One region of the Micromonospora sp. WMMD1274 genome, then DNA from elsewhere that is predicted to be linked to it. Evidence: riboswitches for the same ligand, from Rfam matches in the RefSeq annotation. Region 1 holds a riboswitch; each other region holds the start of a gene.
The links. A riboswitch is a leader RNA that binds a small molecule or an ion and turns the genes downstream of it on or off. The one in region 1 is predicted to bind cyclic di-AMP.
Positions count from the first base shown of each region.

Region 2: linked by a shared signal. The riboswitch ahead of ACN27D_RS05340 (coiled-coil domain-containing protein) and the one ahead of ACN27D_RS26020 (C39 family peptidase) in region 1 are both predicted to bind cyclic di-AMP.
Region 3: linked by a shared signal. The riboswitch ahead of ACN27D_RS17410 (coiled-coil domain-containing protein) and the one ahead of ACN27D_RS26020 (C39 family peptidase) in region 1 are both predicted to bind cyclic di-AMP.

Region 1 covers NZ_JBMHMG010000001.1:5,477,771-5,483,719, reverse strand. Annotated here, with positions in the region: gene ACN27D_RS26030 (CDP-glycerol glycerophosphotransferase family protein) at 1-51, shown strand, start outside; gene ACN27D_RS26025 (alpha/beta fold hydrolase) at 58-804, opposite strand; gene ACN27D_RS26020 (C39 family peptidase) at 1,025-1,867, opposite strand; cyclic di-AMP (ydaO/yuaA leader) riboswitch at 2,072-2,213, opposite strand; gene ACN27D_RS26015 (hypothetical protein) at 2,522-3,286, opposite strand; gene ACN27D_RS26010 (hypothetical protein) at 3,414-3,758, opposite strand; gene ACN27D_RS26005 (acyltransferase family protein) at 3,839-5,056, opposite strand; gene ACN27D_RS26000 (polysaccharide pyruvyl transferase family protein) at 5,212-5,949, shown strand, end outside.
Region 2 covers NZ_JBMHMG010000001.1:1,251,845-1,257,793, reverse strand. Annotated here, with positions in the region: gene ACN27D_RS05350 (STAS domain-containing protein) at 1-234, shown strand, start outside; gene ACN27D_RS05345 (SRPBCC family protein) at 276-788, shown strand; gene ACN27D_RS05340 (coiled-coil domain-containing protein) at 812-1,885, opposite strand; cyclic di-AMP (ydaO/yuaA leader) riboswitch at 1,890-2,020, opposite strand; gene ACN27D_RS05335 (cation diffusion facilitator family transporter) at 2,164-3,078, opposite strand; gene ACN27D_RS05330 (HelD family protein) at 3,170-5,287, opposite strand; gene ACN27D_RS05325 (alpha/beta fold hydrolase) at 5,412-5,949, opposite strand, start outside.
Region 3 covers NZ_JBMHMG010000001.1:3,684,911-3,690,859, forward strand. Annotated here, with positions in the region: gene ACN27D_RS17405 (carbonic anhydrase) at 43-696, shown strand; gene ACN27D_RS17410 (coiled-coil domain-containing protein) at 754-1,782, opposite strand; cyclic di-AMP (ydaO/yuaA leader) riboswitch at 1,787-1,917, opposite strand; gene ACN27D_RS17415 (YibE/F family protein) at 2,072-3,346, opposite strand; gene ACN27D_RS17420 (SHOCT domain-containing protein) at 3,510-3,689, opposite strand; gene ACN27D_RS17425 (metal-sensitive transcriptional regulator) at 3,845-4,144, opposite strand; gene ACN27D_RS17430 (heavy-metal-associated domain-containing protein) at 4,225-4,431, shown strand; gene ACN27D_RS17435 (hypothetical protein) at 4,467-5,438, shown strand; gene ACN27D_RS17440 (heavy metal translocating P-type ATPase) at 5,456-5,949, shown strand, end outside.

The sequences.
Region 1 (5,949 bases):
CGCGAACTGGAACCCGACTGGGCGGTCCCGGCGCCGCGCGCCGGGGTGTAGGCCCGCTCAGAGGTACGGGTCGAGCAGGGCGAGCACCGCCTCCGGGTCCTCGACGTGCGCGTTGTGGCCCAGCCCGGGCAGCGTCGCCACGGGCGCGCCCAGCTCCTTGAGCTGCGCGTCGGTCACCATCGGGTCCAGCTCGCCACGGGCCAGCAGCACCGGCACACCGGTGGCGGCCAGCAGGGACGGCAGCCGGGGTTCCCCGACGGCGAACGCGGCCGGGTCCATCGCGAGCCGCCAGCGACCGTCCACCCGGCGCAGCCCCGCCTCCACCACCGGATGGTCCGGTGCGAACAGCCCGGCGAGCCCGGAGACCCGCAGGTAGCGGCGGGCCGCCTCGTCACGGGTGGCGAACCAGGTGACCGGCCGGGCGGCCAGCTCCGCCGACTTGGCCAGTTCGGCCGGGGACCAGACCGCCTTGATGCCGAGCCCGACCATCGCGTCGACCGGAAGCCCTCGCTGCCGGGCCGCGAGCGCCAGCGCCACCACCCCGCCGAGCGAGTGCCCGAGCAGCACCAGCCGGTCGGTGGAGCCGAGCCGGACCGGGCCGAGCCCGTCGACGACGCGCTGGGCCAGGGCCTCGAACGAGTAGCCGTGCAGCGGCGGCGACCAGCCGTGTCCCGCCAGGTCGGGGGCGAGCCAGCGGCCGGGCCAGCGGCGCTCCAGCAGCGGCGCCCAGGGCAGCCACACCTCGCCGGTGGCACCCATGCCGTGCAGGAGAATCAGGTGCCGCTTCCCCGTCGCATCGCCCATTGGCGCAGTCTGCCACCGCCCGCCCCGCACACGCGAGACCGAACCCCGGCCAGCCTCGTCGCCCGCCATCCCGTCGATCTTGCGGTTTCGGCCCACGGGACGCCCGGCTTGCCCGTTGTGACGGGGCCGCAACTGCAAGATCAGCGGGGCCGGGCGGGGTGGGACGGGGAAGGCCGGCACCCCCGGGGTGGGGGTGCCGGCCTTCGGGCTGTGGGACTGCTCAGGCGGAGTAGCCGCGGGTGGAGACCCAGTTCGCCAGGTCGATCGTGGTGACCCAGTACGACGGCAGCGACGGGTCGGCCGAGTCGGCGATCCGTACCGTCCGGCCGTCGTTCTTGTAGCCGACCACCGCGACGTAGTGGCCGCCCGGGAACGAGTGCCAGCCGCCGTTGGTGTCGGTGGCGGTGCCGGCCACGTTCGCGACGACCGCGCGGCCGTTGCTGATCGCCTCGACCACGTCGGCCTGGAGCCGGTCCATCTGGGCCGGGGTGGCGGTGCCGGGGATCATGCGGGTCCGGTACGGGTTGCCCTTGACCTGCTGGTTGAGCACCCGGGTGGTGTCCTCGGCCGAGTTGGTGCCCATCTCGGTGGTGCCGAGCGGGCCGGCGAGCGCGTCCTGGCTGCGTTCGATGCCGGCGGCGCTGAGCGCGTTGCGCACGGCGGCCGGACCGCAGTAGAAGTAGTTGATCTGCGCCTGGTAGTCGTAGTCGAGCGACTTGCTCGACGGCGGCTTCGGCTTGGCCTTGGGCGTGGTGTCCGGGTCGGCTGTGGCCTTCTTCGACGGGGAGGCGCTCGGCGACGCGCTGGGCGCGGCGGAGGCGCTGGGCGACGCCGGCGGGACGGCGATGCGGGCCTCGCCGCGGCTGGCGGGCTGCTCGCCGAGACGGGCGGCGCCGAGATCGGCGACCGCCGCGGTGTTCTCCTGGACCGGGGCGTCGTCACCGGCGGTGGCGACGGTGCCGGCGCCGGCGGCCAGCACGAGCGCGGCGGCCGATCCGGCGATGATCTGGTACGGGCGCTCGGTGACGATCCGTCGCAGCTGACGCTTCAGGTGGTGCTTCACGAAATCCTCCACGGGGCGTGAGCGGCGCACGCCGGCCCGGCACGCGGAGGAACTCACACGTGCTGGCGGGGCCGGATGGCCGGGGGATCGGGAACGCCCGTGATGCCGGGCGCCCAGGGGGCGGTTGCCGGTCGCGCGTCAGGCGAGCGCGGGCACCGCGGTGCCGTGGAGGCGGGGGGACGATCGAGGGGTGGGCAAGAGGGGTACTCCTTCCGTGGCCGCCGACCGGGTTAGCTGACGGATTCGGGCGGGAAGTACGCCCTACCGCGGGCCGTGGCTCGCGGATTCACCCCGATGGTGCTCATGGGTCCCCGGTTCGTGGAACACGATTAGGCGGGTCGGTGCGGCGTCGCCGTCGGCAATCGATTACCGCATCGGACGCGCCGACACTACCGGTGGGTATGTCCCATGCCAAGCGCTCCCACCTGCGTAAACGTGATCCGCGGTAACGGATTTCGGAACACCCGGTTACTGACTTCGCTCAATGGGACAAGCAGTTTCGACGGCACCCGGCGGCGGAAAGCGGACAGATGGCCAGCACCGGCCCGGCAATTGCGCGACTCGATGACCTGTTCCGCGCCGGACGCCCGTTTCGGCGGCCCGGGTGACCGGGCTCACCACGTTGCGGGTAACGATTCGGTCGAGACGGTCGTCTCAGCCGACCCGGGCCGGGCGCCACCGGGCGTTGCGGACCGTCGCGGGCACCGGCTGGGCGCTTGCTGTCGCGCTCCGGTACGCCGGGGCGGGCCGCAGCGCCACGGTGGCGGCGTACGCCTCGGCGGCGAGCGTCCGGGCGGCCTCGGCCGCCAGTTCCGCGTCCCGCCACGCCGACCGCTCCCGCTCGGCGGCGCTCTCCCATCCGGCCCGGCGACCGTCCCGGACCGTGCGCGCCAGCACGATCTCCTGCTCGGCCGGGTGCCGGCGCGGATCCCACCCGTTGCGACCCGCCAGCACGTCGGCGAGCTGACGGGCGGTCAGGTCGCCCCGCCAGTGCGCCGTCATGGCGGCGTGGTGCAGCCAGCGCTCCCGGGCCGCGTACTCGGCCGGGGTTCGCGGTGTACGCGGCGCGGCCAGCGCGGCGGCGCCGGCCAGGCGGCGGGCGGCGGCGTCCGCCTCGTCGTACGCGGTCCAGGCCAGTTCCGCCTCGTCCTGCGCGGCCAGCCACCGCTCACGGCGGCGGCGGGCCGTCTGGGCGGCCCCGGCGGCGGCCACCGCCACCTCCTCGGCGTACCGGATCAGGTCGTCGCGGCGGGCGGCGTCGGCGTCGGCCGGTTCGGGGACGGCGTCCGGCGCGGGCTCGCGTTCGGGCCGGGCGACGAGCGCGGCGAGCAGGCCCAGCGCGAGCAGCAGCAGGAAGGACCAGATGGCCGCGGCCTCGGGCACGGAGGTGAGGAAGTGGTACAGAGCGGTCTGCGACATGGTCGGCACCTCACGGGAAGGACCTGGCGGGAGGGCCGCACGGCCGGCCGGGGCGGGCGGGCCACCGGGAGGCGGGTGCGGGAATGACGTTCGGTGGGTGCGGGAACGGGCGGGGCCCGTGGGCGGATCAGCGGGCGGGCGGGGCCCGTGGGCCGGCCGGCGCGGCGGCCCGTCCGGCCGGGACCGGCTCCGCGACGGCCGGGACCGTCGCCCGGCGAGCGGGCGCCGGGACACCGGCGGGCGAGGCCGGCCGCTCGGCCACGCGGTCGGCCTCCGGCCGCGCGGCGGTCGAGGCGCCCGTGACCGTGTACGCCGAGGCGGCGACCGCCGGAGCCGGGGCGGCAGCGGCGACACCGGCCGGCAGCGTGGCGGCGCCGAACGAACAGGCGACCACCACGGCGAGACTGGCGAGCATCCGGGCGGTCCAGCGCGCCACCCACCACACGGGGCAGGTGAGCGCGATCGGAAGCACGGGTACAAATTACCGCCGATCCCCCACGAACGCACCGGCGCACGGCGTGTCGCGGACCGGCCGGCAGACGACTGCGCGTGTCAGTCCGGGCGACGCCGCCCGGCGTACTCGATGCCCTCGGCCCGACCGGCGACGGACGTCGCGCCCCTGTCGGCGGCCGGGGTGGCGGCGTCCTCGGCGGACCCGCGCGGAGCCGGCACGGCCGGTGCGCGCGACGCCGCGCGGGCCCGGCGGGACGGGCCGAGCAGGCGCATCATCGGCAGTTCCACCCAGCGGTGCAACGCGGCGGCCAGCGCGAGCGTGACCACGAGGAAGCCGAGCACCGCGACCGGGCCGCGCCAGCCGGGCAGCCCGGTCCCCCAGTGCCCGGTCAGCCGCAGCACGGTGACCATGACCAGCACGTGGACCAGGTAGAAGGCGAACGAGACCTCACCGAGCCAGACCATCGCGCGGGACCGCCAGGGGGTGGGCCGGCCCCGCACGTCGGCGTCCGCCGCGGCGGCGATGACCAGCAAGTACGCGACCGCGAGCAGTGCCGCCCAGAACTCGGCCGGGATCCACAGCGCGGCCACCACCCAGGTGGTGACGAACAGCCCGGTGGCGACCGCGAGGTTCGGTCCGCGCCAGCGGTGCCGGCGCATCAGCTCGGCGGCGGCCACCCCCATCCAGAACTCCAGCGACCGGGTCACCGGGAAGATCTGGGTGAACCACCACCGCTGCTCCTCCGGGACAAGGTGCTGGCCGGGCCACAGCGCCAGGATGAGCAGCGGCGCCGCGACCAGCACGGTGCGCAGCACGCCGGTACGGGCCCGGCGCAGCCACGGCACCACGAGCGGCAGGCACAGGTAGAAGGCCAGCTCACAGGAGAGCGACCAGCTCACGTTGTTGACGCTGTAGAAGTAGCCGCCCAGCGGGATCCACGCCTGGACCAGGAAGAAGTTGGCGATCGCGGCCCACGGCACGACCGGATCGGCGAACCAGGCCGCGATCGCCAGCGCGGCGACGAACGTCACCACGTGGTTCGGGTAGATCTTGGCGAACCGGCGGCGCAGGAACGTCCACGCGCGCTCCCCGTCCCGGTACGACCAGACCAGCACGAACCCGCTGAGGATGAAGAAGAACTCGACGCCGGACAGGCCCAGGCTGAACGCCTTGTCCACCAGGGGCTTCAGGCGCGGCTCGGCGACGATCCCCATGGTGCCGGCGTGGAAGGCGAAGACCAGCAGCGCGGCGACCCACCGCAATCCGGTCAGCGACGGCAGTCGTGGGGCACGGGTGACGGTCGGCGCGCTGGTCATTCCGGGCACCCTACCCCGGGGAACCGGGACGTTCCCGGCGAGCCGCCGCCCGCTCGGCTCCACACCGGCGGCGGATAGGATTTCCGTTCCTGCACGCGCGGGCACCCACCCGGCCCCGCCCGCACGCCGTGCCGTACGGAAGGTGAGCGAACCGGATGCACCAGCGGATCCTGCTCCGCGCCCGCAAGGGCCCGTTCGACGTCCTCACGCCCGAGGAGACGTTCGCCGGCAACTGGATCGGGGACAACAGCGGCAACCTGGTCTTCAGCCACGCCGCGTACAAGCTGCTCGCCACCTCCACGGCCGAGATCACACCGACCCGCACCCCGGCCGACCCGCGGCTCGCCGACGAGATCAACGAACGGCACGACGTCTTCGTCGTACCGCTCGCCAACGCGTTCCGCCGCAGCTTCGTGCACCGCCTCACGCCGCTGACCCGGCTGATCGAGCGGCTGAAGATCCCGGTGGTGGTGCTCGGCGTCGGCGTGCAGACGAACGTCGACGGCGACCGCGAGTACCTGCGGCCGATCGACGAGCCGGTCCGCGCGTTCTGCAAGGCCGTCCTGGACCGGTCGCACAGCATCGGCGTCCGCGGCGAGGTGACCGAGAGCTACCTCAACGCGCTGGGCTTCTCCGCCGTGGAGCAGATCGGCTGCCCGTCGATGTTCCTGCACGGCGACACGTTCCAGCTGGAGAAGACCCGCCCGGAGCTGACCGCCGACTCGAAGGTCGCGCTCACCATCTCCCCGTACGTCCGCTCGATGGCCTCGGTGGTCCGCCACCACCAGGAGCGCTACCCGAACCTCTGCTACGTGCCGCAGGACCTGCGGACGCTCGGCACCCTGCTCTACGGCGACGCGCCCGAGCACCGGGGCCAGAGCAGCGACATCCCG
Region 2 (5,949 bases), 4.2 Mb from region 1:
CGCCCCTCGCGGATCGAGCTGAACATGCGGCTCGTCACGTTCATCGACTCGGTCGGCATCAGCGCCATGGTCGCGGGCTTCCAGACCTGCGAGGTCAGCGGCGTCAAGCTGGTGGTCACCGAGCCGAGCCGGTTCGTGCACCGGCAGCTCTGGGTGACCGGCCTGCTCGGCCTGTTCGGCGCGCCCGAGCCGTGGTTCGCCGACGACACCCCCGAGGTGCTGCCCGGCGCCTGAGCGCCGTTCACACCCCCTGCTGCCAGGGGACCTTCTACCCGTTGCCAGTCCGGCGTCGGTACGGGACGATCGTCGCGACGCACGACGGCGAGGGGGCCCGCTTGCAGAGCAGCGACAGCTTCAGCTACACCGTGCAGGCCCGGTGCACCCGGGCCGAGGCGGTGGCGCTACTGGGTGACCTGAGTCGCCAGGGCGAGCTGCATCCGCTGATCGTCCGGGTCCGGAAGCTGCCGGCCCGGCCGGGCGCGCTGGCCAGCTACGCGATCACCGACCGGCTGCAACTCGGCCCGCTGCACTTCCCGGTCACGTACCAGGCGGACGTGTTGATCGCCGGCGAGGACGAGGTGGTCACCGTGGCGCGGCAGCAGCCCGCCACGACGGTACGCAACCACACCCGCCTGCGCGACGAGCCCGACGGCACGGTACGCATCGACGTGGAGATCACGCTCACCGCACCGGCACCGCTGTTCGGGTACGCGTTCCGCCAGGCCCGGGCGGCTCACCTGGGCCTGGCGGCGCGTCTCGGAGCGACCCTGGAGGGCCGGCCGGCCTGATCCGGCCGCCCTCCAGGGCGCGCTCAGTACACCGACAGGTGCACGTGGTTGGTGTGGTCGCTGGACGGGTCGCCGTTGCCGCCGCTGTACGACTTCCACCCGCTGCTGGGCAGCCAGATCTGCTTGAACCAGATCACGTAGAGCACGGCGAGCGGGTCGGCGTTGCGCACGAAGTACGCGGCCAGGTTGTTGCCGTACGTCCGGTCGCCGCCGGTGGCCACGCCGCCGAAGCCGCTCTTCTGCGCGGCGAAGTCGCAGGCGCGCCCCTTCGGGTGCTCACCCGAGCCGCTGGGCCGGTGGCAGGAGACGTACCGGGTGAAGCCCGCCGCCTTGGCCTGTTGCAGCGCGTGCAGCGTGCGTGGGGTGATGCAGCCGTTCGCCGGGGTCGGGTCGTTGACGCTGCACGACTCCGACGGCCAGGAGCCGTCCGAGTTGCGCGGCGCGGGCTTCGCGTTCTTGCTGGAGGTGCCCTGGACGCTGCCACCGCCGCTGCTGCTGCGCGAGGCCCGGTCGTTCGCCACCTCGAGGGCACGCTCGGCCTGCTCCTTGCGCTTGCCCATCACCGCCACCTGCTTGCGCTGCTCGCGGATCTCGCCGTCGAGCTCGGTGCGGGTGCGGGTGGCCTCGTCCCGGGTCGCGATCAGGTCGCGCAGCGTACGGTCCTCGTGCGCGGCGACCTGCTCCAGCGCGGCGGCCCGGTCCATGAAGCCCTCCGGGCTGCTGCTGCCGAGCAGCGCCCCGGCGGTGCCCAGGCGGCCGTTGCGGTACGCCACGGCGGCGATCTCGCCGACCTTGGCGTCCCGGACGGCCAGTTCGGCGCCGACCGTCTTGAGTTGTTCGTTGAGTTGCTTCTGCCGGTTCACCGACCGGTTGAGCGCGGCCTTCGCCTCCAGCCAGCCCTTGCTGGCCGCGTCGAGCTGGGCGCGCAGTTCGGGCGTGCCGCCCTCGTCGTCGCCGGGCGCGGCGGCGAGCAGGCCGGTCGCGGGCGCCGCCGAGGCGGGGGAGGCCGGAACGGTCGCGACGCCGAGGGTCAGCGTCGCGACGAGCAGGGCCGCCAACCGGGCGGCCGTCCGTCGTACAGGTGCCACTGGGGGCATTCACACGTCCTTCCGTCAGCGCCGACCGGGTTAGCTGACGGGTTCGGGACGGAAGATCCCTACCGCTGACGCGGATGCACCCCACGTACGTGGTTCCCCGGCTCGTCCCTGCGGACGATTAGGCGACGGCCGCCCCACCGGGGCCGGTGGCGCCCGCGGGTGCGGCCGCGACCGAGACTACCGGCGCTGCCCGGGCACGGCTCCGTGGAGCAGTGCCACTAGGCGGGGCAAAACCGGCATAAGACTACATTAGCCACAGTGATTTAAGTGTGTCCTAATCACCACTCGGTCTGTCCGCACACTCCGGCCGACGCTCCGGGTTCGACCTGCAACGTGGCGTGATCGATGGAGAAGTCCTCGTGCAGGGCGGCCCGCGCGGCGGCCAGCACGCCGGCCGGGTCCACGCCCGGGTCGGTGGTCAGGTGCGCCGAGGCCACCTCCATGCCCGAGGTGAGCGTCCAGACGTGCAGGTCGTGCACCTCGGCCACGCCGGGTACGGCGGCCAGCCGGTCGTGCACGGCGGTCACCTGGAGGTGTTCCGGCGCGGCCTGCACCAGGATGCGCAGCGCGGCCCGGCCGAGCCGCCAGGTGCGCGGCAGGATGAACAGGCCGATCCCGACGGCGACCAGCGGGTCCGCCCACCACCAGTCGGTCACCGCGATGACCAGGGCGGCGGCGATCACGCCGAGCGAGCCGAGCAGGTCGCCGAGCACCTCCAGGTACGCCCCGCGCAGGTTGATGCTCTCCTTCGCCCCGGCGCGCAGCAGCGCGAACGCGACGATGTTGGCGAGCAGGCCGAGCACCGCCACCACCAGCATCGGGCCGGCCAGCACCTCCGGCGGCTCGCCGAAGCGGCGTACCGCCTCGACCAGGACGTAGATGGCGACGGCGCCGAGCAGCACGGCGTTGGCGAGGGCGGCGAGCACCTCCAGCCGGTAGAGCCCGAACGTGCGCTGCGGGTCGGTGCCGGCCCGGCGGGTGGCGGTGATCGCCGCGAGGGCCATGCCGATGCCGAGCACGTCGGTGAACATGTGCCCGGCGTCGGAGAGCAGCGCCAGCGAGCCGGTGGTGAAGGCGGCCACCGCCTCGACCACCATCAGGGCGGCGAGCAGCGCGAACGCGGCCCAGAGGCGGCCCCGGTGGCGGTGTGCCGCGTTGGCCACCGCACCGCTGTGGTCATGACCTGCGCCCACGCCAACACCCTCCCTGCCGCGTACCGGCCCGGCCCAATGTATGTTCACATCGCTATGTATGCAAGTGAACTGTGGGTGGCGGCGGGGCCGGTCACCCCACCGGGTCGAGCGTGGTGAGGCGCTGGGTCGCCCGGGACAGCGCCACGTAGAGCGTGCGGACGCCCGAGCCGGGATCGGCCCGGATCTCACCCGGCGCCACCAGCACCACGCCGTCGTACTCCATGCCCTTGGCCTGAAGGCTGGTGACGACCTGGAGGCGGCCCGCGCCGAGCCCGCCCAGCCAGCCCGCCACCTCGTCCCGGCGCGGCACCGGCGTGATCACGCCGACGGTGCCCTCCACCTGCGCGAGCAGCGCCTCGGCCGCCTCGACGGTGGCCGCCGGCAGGTCGGCGGCGGGCACCGTGCGCTCGACCGGCGCCACACCCGTGGACCGGACCGCGGCGGGCAGCGGCAGGTCCGGGTAGAGGCGGCGGATCTCCGCCGCCGCCACCGCGAAGATCTCCGCCGAGTTGCGGTAGTTGGTGGTCAGCTCGTAGCGGTGCCGCTTGCGCCGGCCCAGCGCCTGGTCACGGGCCCGGTCCAGCTCCTGCGGGTCGCCGGTCCAGGCGGTCTGCGCCGGGTCGCCGACCACGGTCCAGGACGCCAGCCGCCCCCGCCGGCCGACCATCCGCCACTGCATCGGCGAGACGTCCTGCGACTCGTCCACCACCACGTGCGCGTAGTCGCGGTAGTCGTCCGGACGCTCCCGCGCCGCCGCGCGGGCGGCACGCTGCCGGTCGGCGTACGTGCTCAGCTCGCGCACGCCACCGGCGAGCTGGTACGGGTCGCGCTTGGGCCGGGCCCGCTGCACCGGCTTGCCGAGCAGCGCGTCCAGCTCGTCCAGCAGCGCGATGTCGGCCACCGTCAGCCCCTCGGTCGCGAGGCTCCGGTACGCGTCGCCGAGCAACCGGATCTCCGCCGAGGACAGGATCCCCCCGGCGTAGCGGCGCAGCCGGTCCGGGCGGGCCAGCCAGTCCAGCACGTGCCGCGGGTGCAGCCGGGGCCACCACGCCTTGAGGAACTCGCGGAACTCCGGCCGCTCGATGATCTCGTCCTCGAACGCGGGCTGCTCCGGCAACCGGCCCACACGCAGCGTGCGGGCCTGCGCGTAGAGCGCGGCGAGCACCGCGTCGAACGCCGCCCGGCGCACCTCGTTGCGGCGCGCGCCCCGGGCCAGCGTCCGGTCCCGGATCGCGTCCAGCGCGGGGCGCTCCAGGCGCAGCAGCTCGCCCCGGTAGAGCAGGCGCAGCTCGGCGGGGGAGTCCGGCACCGCGTCGCGTACCGCGCGTTCCAGCACCCGGCGCATCCGCAGCGACCCCTTCACCGCCGCCACGTCCGGCGGGTCGGTCCGGGACGCGGACAGGCCGGGGAACAGCGAGCCGAGCGAGTGCAGCGTGGCGGTCTCCTCGCCCAGCGAGGGCAGCACCGAGGCGATGTACTCGACGAACACGCCGGACGGGCCGACCACCAGGATGCCGCCGCCGGCGTACCGGGCCCGGTCGGAGTAGAGCAGGTACGCGGCCCGGTGCAGCGCCACCGCCGTCTTGCCGGTGCCCGGGCCGCCGGAGACGATCGTGACGCCGTTGCCGGGGGAGCGGATCGCCTCGTCCTGCTCGCGCTGGATGGTGGCGACGATGTCCCGCATGCCCCGGCCGGTGGCCCGGGACAGCGTGGCCAGCAGCGCCCCGTCACCGACCACCGCCATGTCCGGCGGCGCGGCCTCCGGGTCCAGCAGGTCGTCCTCGATCCGGGTGACCTTCTCCGAGGCGGACTGGATCGTGCGCCGGCGCACCACGCCGCGCGGCTCGGCGGGCGTGGCCTGGTAGAACGCGGCGGCGGCGGGCGCCCGCCAGTCCACCACCAGCGTCTCCGCGTCCACGCCCCGCACACCGAGGCGGCCGACGTGCAGCACCTGCCCGGTCCGCAGGTCCAGCCGGCCGAACACCAGTCCCTCGTGCTCGGCGTCCAGCACGTGCCGGCGCTGGGCGGCGTGGAAGACCATCGCGTCCCGCTCGACCAGCGCGCCGAAGTTGCCGACCCGGGCCAGCCGGTAGCCCTCCCGCTCGGCCTCGGCCGCGGACCGGCGCAGTTCGGCCAGCCGGGCGTACACCCGGTCGAGGTGGCGCTGCTCGGCGGCGATCTCCCGGTCCAGCGTGGTCTGGTCGGTCAACGCGGATGCTCCTGTGTTCGGAGGGCACGACGGGCTGAATGAGGGTACGGGCCGCCGGCAACCGGCACGCCGGGGCATGCCGCGCACGTGGCGTACGTCGGTGCCGCCCGGAGGTGGGGAACGCTCAGAGGCGGGTCGCGGGGCGGGCCGCCAGCACCCGGTCCAGCACGCCGGAGAGGGCGGCGTTCACCGCGTCGGGGCGCTCCATCATGAGCATGTGCCCGGCGCCCGGGCAGACGGTCAGCTCCGTGGTGGGCAGCGCCGCCGCGATCGACTCGGCGCAGGGCGGCGGGGTGAGCCGGTCCCGGTCCCCGACCAGCGCGGCGGCCGGCAGCCCGCCGAGCGCGGCGAGTGTCTCCAGCCGGTGCTGGGCGCCGATCGAGGCGCGGAAACCGCCGATCGAGCGCAGCGTGGCCCGGGCCACCGCCGAGGTGACCAGCCGGATGTCCGCCGGGTCGCAGCGGTCGCCGAACAGCATCCAGCGGATGCTCGGGCGCAGCGCGCGCAGCAGCGCGTGCGGGGGCCGCCAGCCGCCGCAGCGGGCCAGCACCCCGGCGCCGGTGGTCTCGGCCAGGCGGATCAGCCGGGTGATCCGGGGGGAGAGACCGTACGCGGTGTGCGTGTGCCCCTCGGCGGTGGTGGAGACGAAGACCAGGCCCGCG
Region 3 (5,949 bases), 1.8 Mb from region 1:
CCGTTCGGCCCGGTAGTTCCCCAGGTAGACGAGGTGAGGGACATGACGCCGAGCACCCCGGAGCAGGCACTGACCGAACTGCGTGCCGGTAACCACCGGTTCGTCACCGGTGCCCCGCAGCATCCGAATCAGGACGCCGGGCACCGCGCGGCTGTCGCCGACGGCCAGCATCCCTTCGCGGTGATCGTCGGCTGCTCCGACTCACGGCTCGCCGCCGAGATCATCTTCGACCGTGGTCTCGGTGACCTCTTCGTGGTGCGTACGGCCGGGCACACCGCCGGGCCGGAGGTGCTCGGCAGCGTCGAGTACGCGGTCACCGTGCTCGGCACGCCGCTCGTGGTGGTGCTCGGGCACGACTCGTGCGGCGCGGTCCAGGCCGCCCGGGAGGGGTTCCGGACCGGTTCCGCCCTGGTCGGGCACCTGGGCGCGGTGGTGGACGCGGTCTCGCCCAGCCTGCTGCGCGCCTCCCGCCAGGGCGTCGACGACCTCGACGGCATCATCGACGTGCACATCGCGCAGACCGTCGAGACGCTGCTGGCCCGCTCCGCCGTGCTGGCCGAGCGGGTGGCGGCCGGGCGGTGCACGGTGGTGGGCATGTCGTACCGGCTCGCCGGCGGCGAGGTGCGGACCGTGGCGCAGTCCCCGGCCCCGCTGCCCGCTCCGGCGGCGCCCGCCGATCCGGCGCTGGCCGGCTGAGCCGTCGGGAAGACGAAAAGGGGCCGCCCGAGGGCGGCCCCTTTCACCGTGTCCGGGTCAGAGCAGCGACATGTGGACGTGGTCGGTGTGGTTCGACGGTCCGCTGTACGAACTCCAGCCGGTGGCCGGGAACCAGATCTGCCGGTTCCAGATGACGTAGTAGATGCCCAGCCGGTCGGCGTTGCGGATGAGGAACGCGGCGACCTCGTTGCCGTACCGGCGGGTGTCGTTGTTGTGCCAGGGCGCGAAGCCGCTGTTCTGGAGCGACCAGTCGCACGCCTTGCCCTTGGGGTGCTCCCACGGCCCGCCGGGCCGGTAGCAGCCCACGAAGCGCTTGAAGCCCGCGCGGCGGACCTCCTTGTACGCGTGCAGCGTGCGCGGGGTGACGCAGCCCGACGTGGTCGGGTCGTCCTCGCTGCACGACTCGGCCTTCCAGCCGCCGTCGGCCGTGCGGCCGGGGGCGATCTTGGCGACCGGTGAGGTGGCGGAGACCAGGCCGCCGGTGAAGCCGAGACCGCCGACGAGCTTCAGCGCGCGCTCGGCCTGCACCTTCTCGCGCTCCATCGCGTTCTTCTGCTTCTCCTGCTCGCGCACCTCGGCGTCGAGCGCGATCTTGGCCTGCTCGGCGCGGGTCTTGACCGCGTTGATGGCGGCCAGGCGCTGCGCGTTGAGGAGGTTCAGCTCGTCCAGGGCGTTGACGCGGCGGACGAACGAGTCGGGCGAGTTGCTCTCCAGCAGCATCGCCATCGCGCCCATCCGGCCGGTCCGGTAGGACTGGGCGGCGAGCTGGTTGACCTGCGGGCTGAGCGCATCCAGCTCGGCCTGTGCCGTCTTCACCTCGGCCGCCAGCCGCCGCTGGCGGTCCTGCGACTTGGCGAGCTTCGCCTTGGCCTGGAGGAAGTTCCGGTTGGCGGCGTCGATCGCCTCGGTGATGAGCGGCGGTTCGCCGTCCTCCTCGTGGCCCGAGGGGGTGCCGGGGGCCGCCGCGGTGGGTGCCGCGGTCGCCGGAGTCGGCCCGGCCAGCACTGCCAGCGAGGTCAGCACGGCCACCACGGGTGTCAGCCAGCGGCGCAGGGGTGCCGTCACAGTGTTCCCTTCCGTCGGCCGCCGACCGGGTTAGCTGACGGGTTCGGGACGGAAGTGGCCCCTACCGCTGTCGCGGATTCACCCCATGTACCTGGTTCCCCGGCTCGCCCGCGGGCGATTGGGCGGCGGCACCGCTGGCGCCGGTGCGCGCCTTCGGCGGTGACCGGCAGCGAGGTTACCTGACAGCACTCCTGAGGATCTACGTCCGGAAGCCGACCAATAGCGAGATTTCGCCGTGGCGCACCGTGACCAGCGTCGCGTTTGAAATCGATGGTCACGCTGCGGAGTGTCACCATGCGGCCTCCGTACTCTTCCCGCCGCCGAGCGCCTCCAGCGCGTCGTCCCGTCCGGCCGGCGGCCGGGCCGCGGGTGGCGCCGGCTCCGCGCCGCGCGAGCGCCGTCCGGCGGTGGTCACGACCGCGGCCAGTCCGGTCGTCAGCGGTACGGCGGCGATCAGGCCGAGCGTGGCCACCGCGCTGCGGACGATCTCCTGGGCGAGGAACTCGCTCGTGAGGATCTCGCTCACCGGGCGGGAGTCGGCGACCAGCAGGAGCAGCAGCGGCAGCGAGGCGCCCGCGTACGCCAGCACGATGGTGTTGACGGTGGACGCGATGTGCGCCCGGCCGACCCGGGTCGCCGCCCGGTAGAGCTGCCGCCGGGACAGGCCGGGGTTGGCGTGCGCCAGTTCGGTGACGGTGGCCGCCTGGGTGACCGTGACGTCGTCCAGCACGCCCAGCGAGCCGATGATGATGCCGGCCAGCAGCAGGCCGTGCAGGTCCACGTCGCCCTGGAACATGGACAGCGTGGTGGCGTCCTCGCTGCCGAATCCGGTCAGGTGGGTGGCGGACGTGGCGAGCAGGCCGAGCACGCCGGTGACCACCAGGCTGCCGAGCGTGCCGAGCACCGCCACCGACGTCTGCGCGGTGACGCCGTGGGTCAGGTAGAGCACCACGAACATGATCAACGCGGCGCCCACGATCGCCACCAGCAGCGGAGGCTGGCCGGCGCCGATGCCCGGCAGCACGAAGCCGAGCAGGATGGCGAAGCTGGCCACCAGGCCGCCGAGCGCGGCGAGACCGCGCCAGCGGCCGAACGCCACGATCGCGGCGGCGAAGAGCACCATCAGCCAGATCAGTGGCGTGCCGCGCTGGTGTTCGGCGATGTTGTAGGACTTCACCGCCGGGTCGGCCGGGTCGGTCAGCTCGACCAGGACGACCTCGTCGCCGACCGCGACCCGGGGTGCGCCCGGCCCGGCCGGGATCGGCGTCTCGACCTGCCGGCCCGCGTCCGGGCCCTGCTCGACGGTCGCCGTCACCGTGCCACAGGGGCCACCTGCGCCGTCCGGGGACTCCGGGGTCGGCGGGCAGGGTTCGGTGACCACCCGGGTCACGGTGCCGTGGTAGCGGGGGACGTCCGCGCCGCCGACCGGCTCCCGGTCCTGCCGGGGCCAGAGCACCAGCGCCGCGATCACGGTGATCACGAACAGCGGCACCACCACGGCGACGAGCAGCCGTCGTACGCCCGGCGGCGCGGCGGGTGCGGGGTGGGTGTGGTCGGCACCCATGGCGTCTCTCCCAACGGTCGCGGCGACGCCTGGTCCGCCGGACCGGTCTGGTCACCCGGCCGGCGTGGACGTGTCGACCACGTCCGGGTCGTCGCCCGGCCATGGTAGGCAACCCGGCCGGGCGCTTCCGGGCACCGTGACCGTGACGCGCGCTCCGCGCGGATCAGCCCAGGCCGGCCCGGCGTCGCCGGTACTCGTCCTCGTCGATCTCGCCGCGGGCGTACCGCTCGTCCAGGATGCGCCGGGCCGTCGTCGGGCCCAGGTACTGCGGGCCGGTCCACCGCACGGCCGCCCAGACGAGCCCCGCCAGCACCGCGAGCACCAGCAGGGACCAGATCCACATCCAGCCCATCATCGGGCTCTGCCACATCATCGGGCCGCCCTCCGTCCGTCGCCGCGGGTCCGCCGGGCCGGCCTGCCCGCCACTTCGACGGTACGACCGGCACGACCGCGTCGGCGCGGGTCGATGTGCCCCGCTACGAGGGCCGGAGGTCCCGCTCAGCCGCGCTTCATCAGGCGGCCGACGGCGGCCATCATCTCGGTGGCCATCTCGTCGGCCCGGCCCTCGGCGGCGCCCTCGTGCATGCAGTGCCGGGCGTGGCCGTCGAGCAGGCCCAGGCCGACCTTGTCCAGCGCCGCCTGGATGGCCGAGATCTGGGTCAGCACGTCGATGCAGTATCGGTCGTCCTCGACCATCTTCTCGATGCCACGGACCTGGCCCTCGATCCGGCGGAGCCGGGCGAGGAGTTGGTCCTTGCTGGCGGTGTAGCCCCGGGTCGGGCTGGACGGCGCGGTCATGAAACCGAGGATAGCGTACCCCTCGGGGGTATGCTAACGTTCCGAACGTACCCCTGGGGGGTATCAGATCGGAGGGCGAGATGGAGACCACCTACCAGGTGAGCGGCATGACCTGCGGGCACTGCGTCAACTCGGTGAGCACCGAGCTGAGCGCGCTGCCGGGCGTCACCGACGTCCAGGTCGACCTGGCCAGCGGCCGGGTCACCGTCACCAGTCAGGACCCGCTGGACGCGGACGCGGTCCGCGCGGCGGTCGACGAGGCCGGCTACGACCTCGTCGGTGCGTGACGGGTCCGACGACCCGTAGAAACCGAGGAGACACCATGAACACGGCGACGAAGCTCAGCGGCTTCGCCCTCGGCCTCGTGGCGGTGTTCGGCGCGGCGTACGGGATCGGCAACCTGGCCGATCCCGTCGCCCCGGCCGCCGAGACCCGCCACGACGACAGCGACAGCGACCACGGGGCCGGCGACACCGGCCACGGTGACGAGAGCGGCCCCTCCGCGCACCTGCCCGGCGGGCTGCTCGTCTCCGAACGCGGCTACACGTTCCAGCCCGCCACCGCCCCGGCCGGGCAGTTCGCCTTCCGGATCACCGGCCCGGACGGCGCGCCGGTCACCCGCTTCGAGGTGGCCCACGACAAGCGCATGCACCTGATCGTCGCCCGCCGGGACCTGTCCGGGTTCCGGCACGTCCACCCGGAGATGACCGGCGACGGCACCTGGCGGGTCGCCTCGCCGCTCGGAGGCCCCGGCGTCTGGCGGGCCTTCGCCGACTTCACCCCCGAGGGCGGCGAGCCCCTGACCCTCGGCCTGGACGTCACGGTCCCCGGCGAGCTGACCGCCCGGCCGCTGCCGGCGCCGGTGACCAGCACCACAGTCGACGGCTACACGGTCACCCTGGCCGGAACGCCGGAGCCGGGCCGCACCAGCCGGCTCACGCTCTCCGTCAGCCGCGACGGGCGGCCGGTCACCGACCTTCAGCCCTACCTCGGCGCGTACGGGCACCTGGTGGCGCTGCGGCAGGGCGACCTGGCGTACCTGCACGTGCACCCGGAGGGGATGCCCGGCGACGGGCGCACCCCCGCCGGTCCGGCGATCACGTTCGCGGCCGAGGTGCCCTCCGCCGGGGCGTACCGTCTCTACCTGGACTTCCGGCACGGCGACGCGGTGCACACCGCCGAGTTCACCGTCCTGGCCGGCGACCGGACCGCGCCCGCGCCCGCCGCGCCGGCATCCACCACCGCACCGACCCCGGACGCCGGACACGGCACCCCGGGGCACGGGCACAGTTGAGCGCCGGAGGTGCCGCGATGACTGCCACGGGAAAGGCGCTGCCCACCGCGCCGAACCTGATCGAACTGGCGATCGGCGGGATGACCTGCGCGTCCTGCGCCGCCCGGATCGAGAAGAAGCTCAACCGGATGGACGGCGTCGAGGCGACCGTGAACTACGCCACCGAGAAGGCCACCGTCCGGTACGCCGACGACATCGCGCCGGCCGACCTGATCGCCACCGTCGAGAAGACCGGCTACACCGCAGTGGTGCCGCCGCCGCCCGAGCAGGCGGACGCCGCCACGGCCGGGGAGCCGGTGGACGAGCTGCGCACGGCGCGTACGCGGCTCTGGGTCTCCGCCGTGCTCACCCTGCCGGTGATCGTGCTCGCCATGGTTCCGGCCTGGCAGTTCGACTACTGGCAGTGGGCCTCGCTCACCCTGGCCGCCCCGGTGGTGGTCTGGGGCGGGCTGCCGTTCCACCGCGCCGCGCTGGTCAACCTGCGGCACGGCGCCGCGACCATGGACACGCT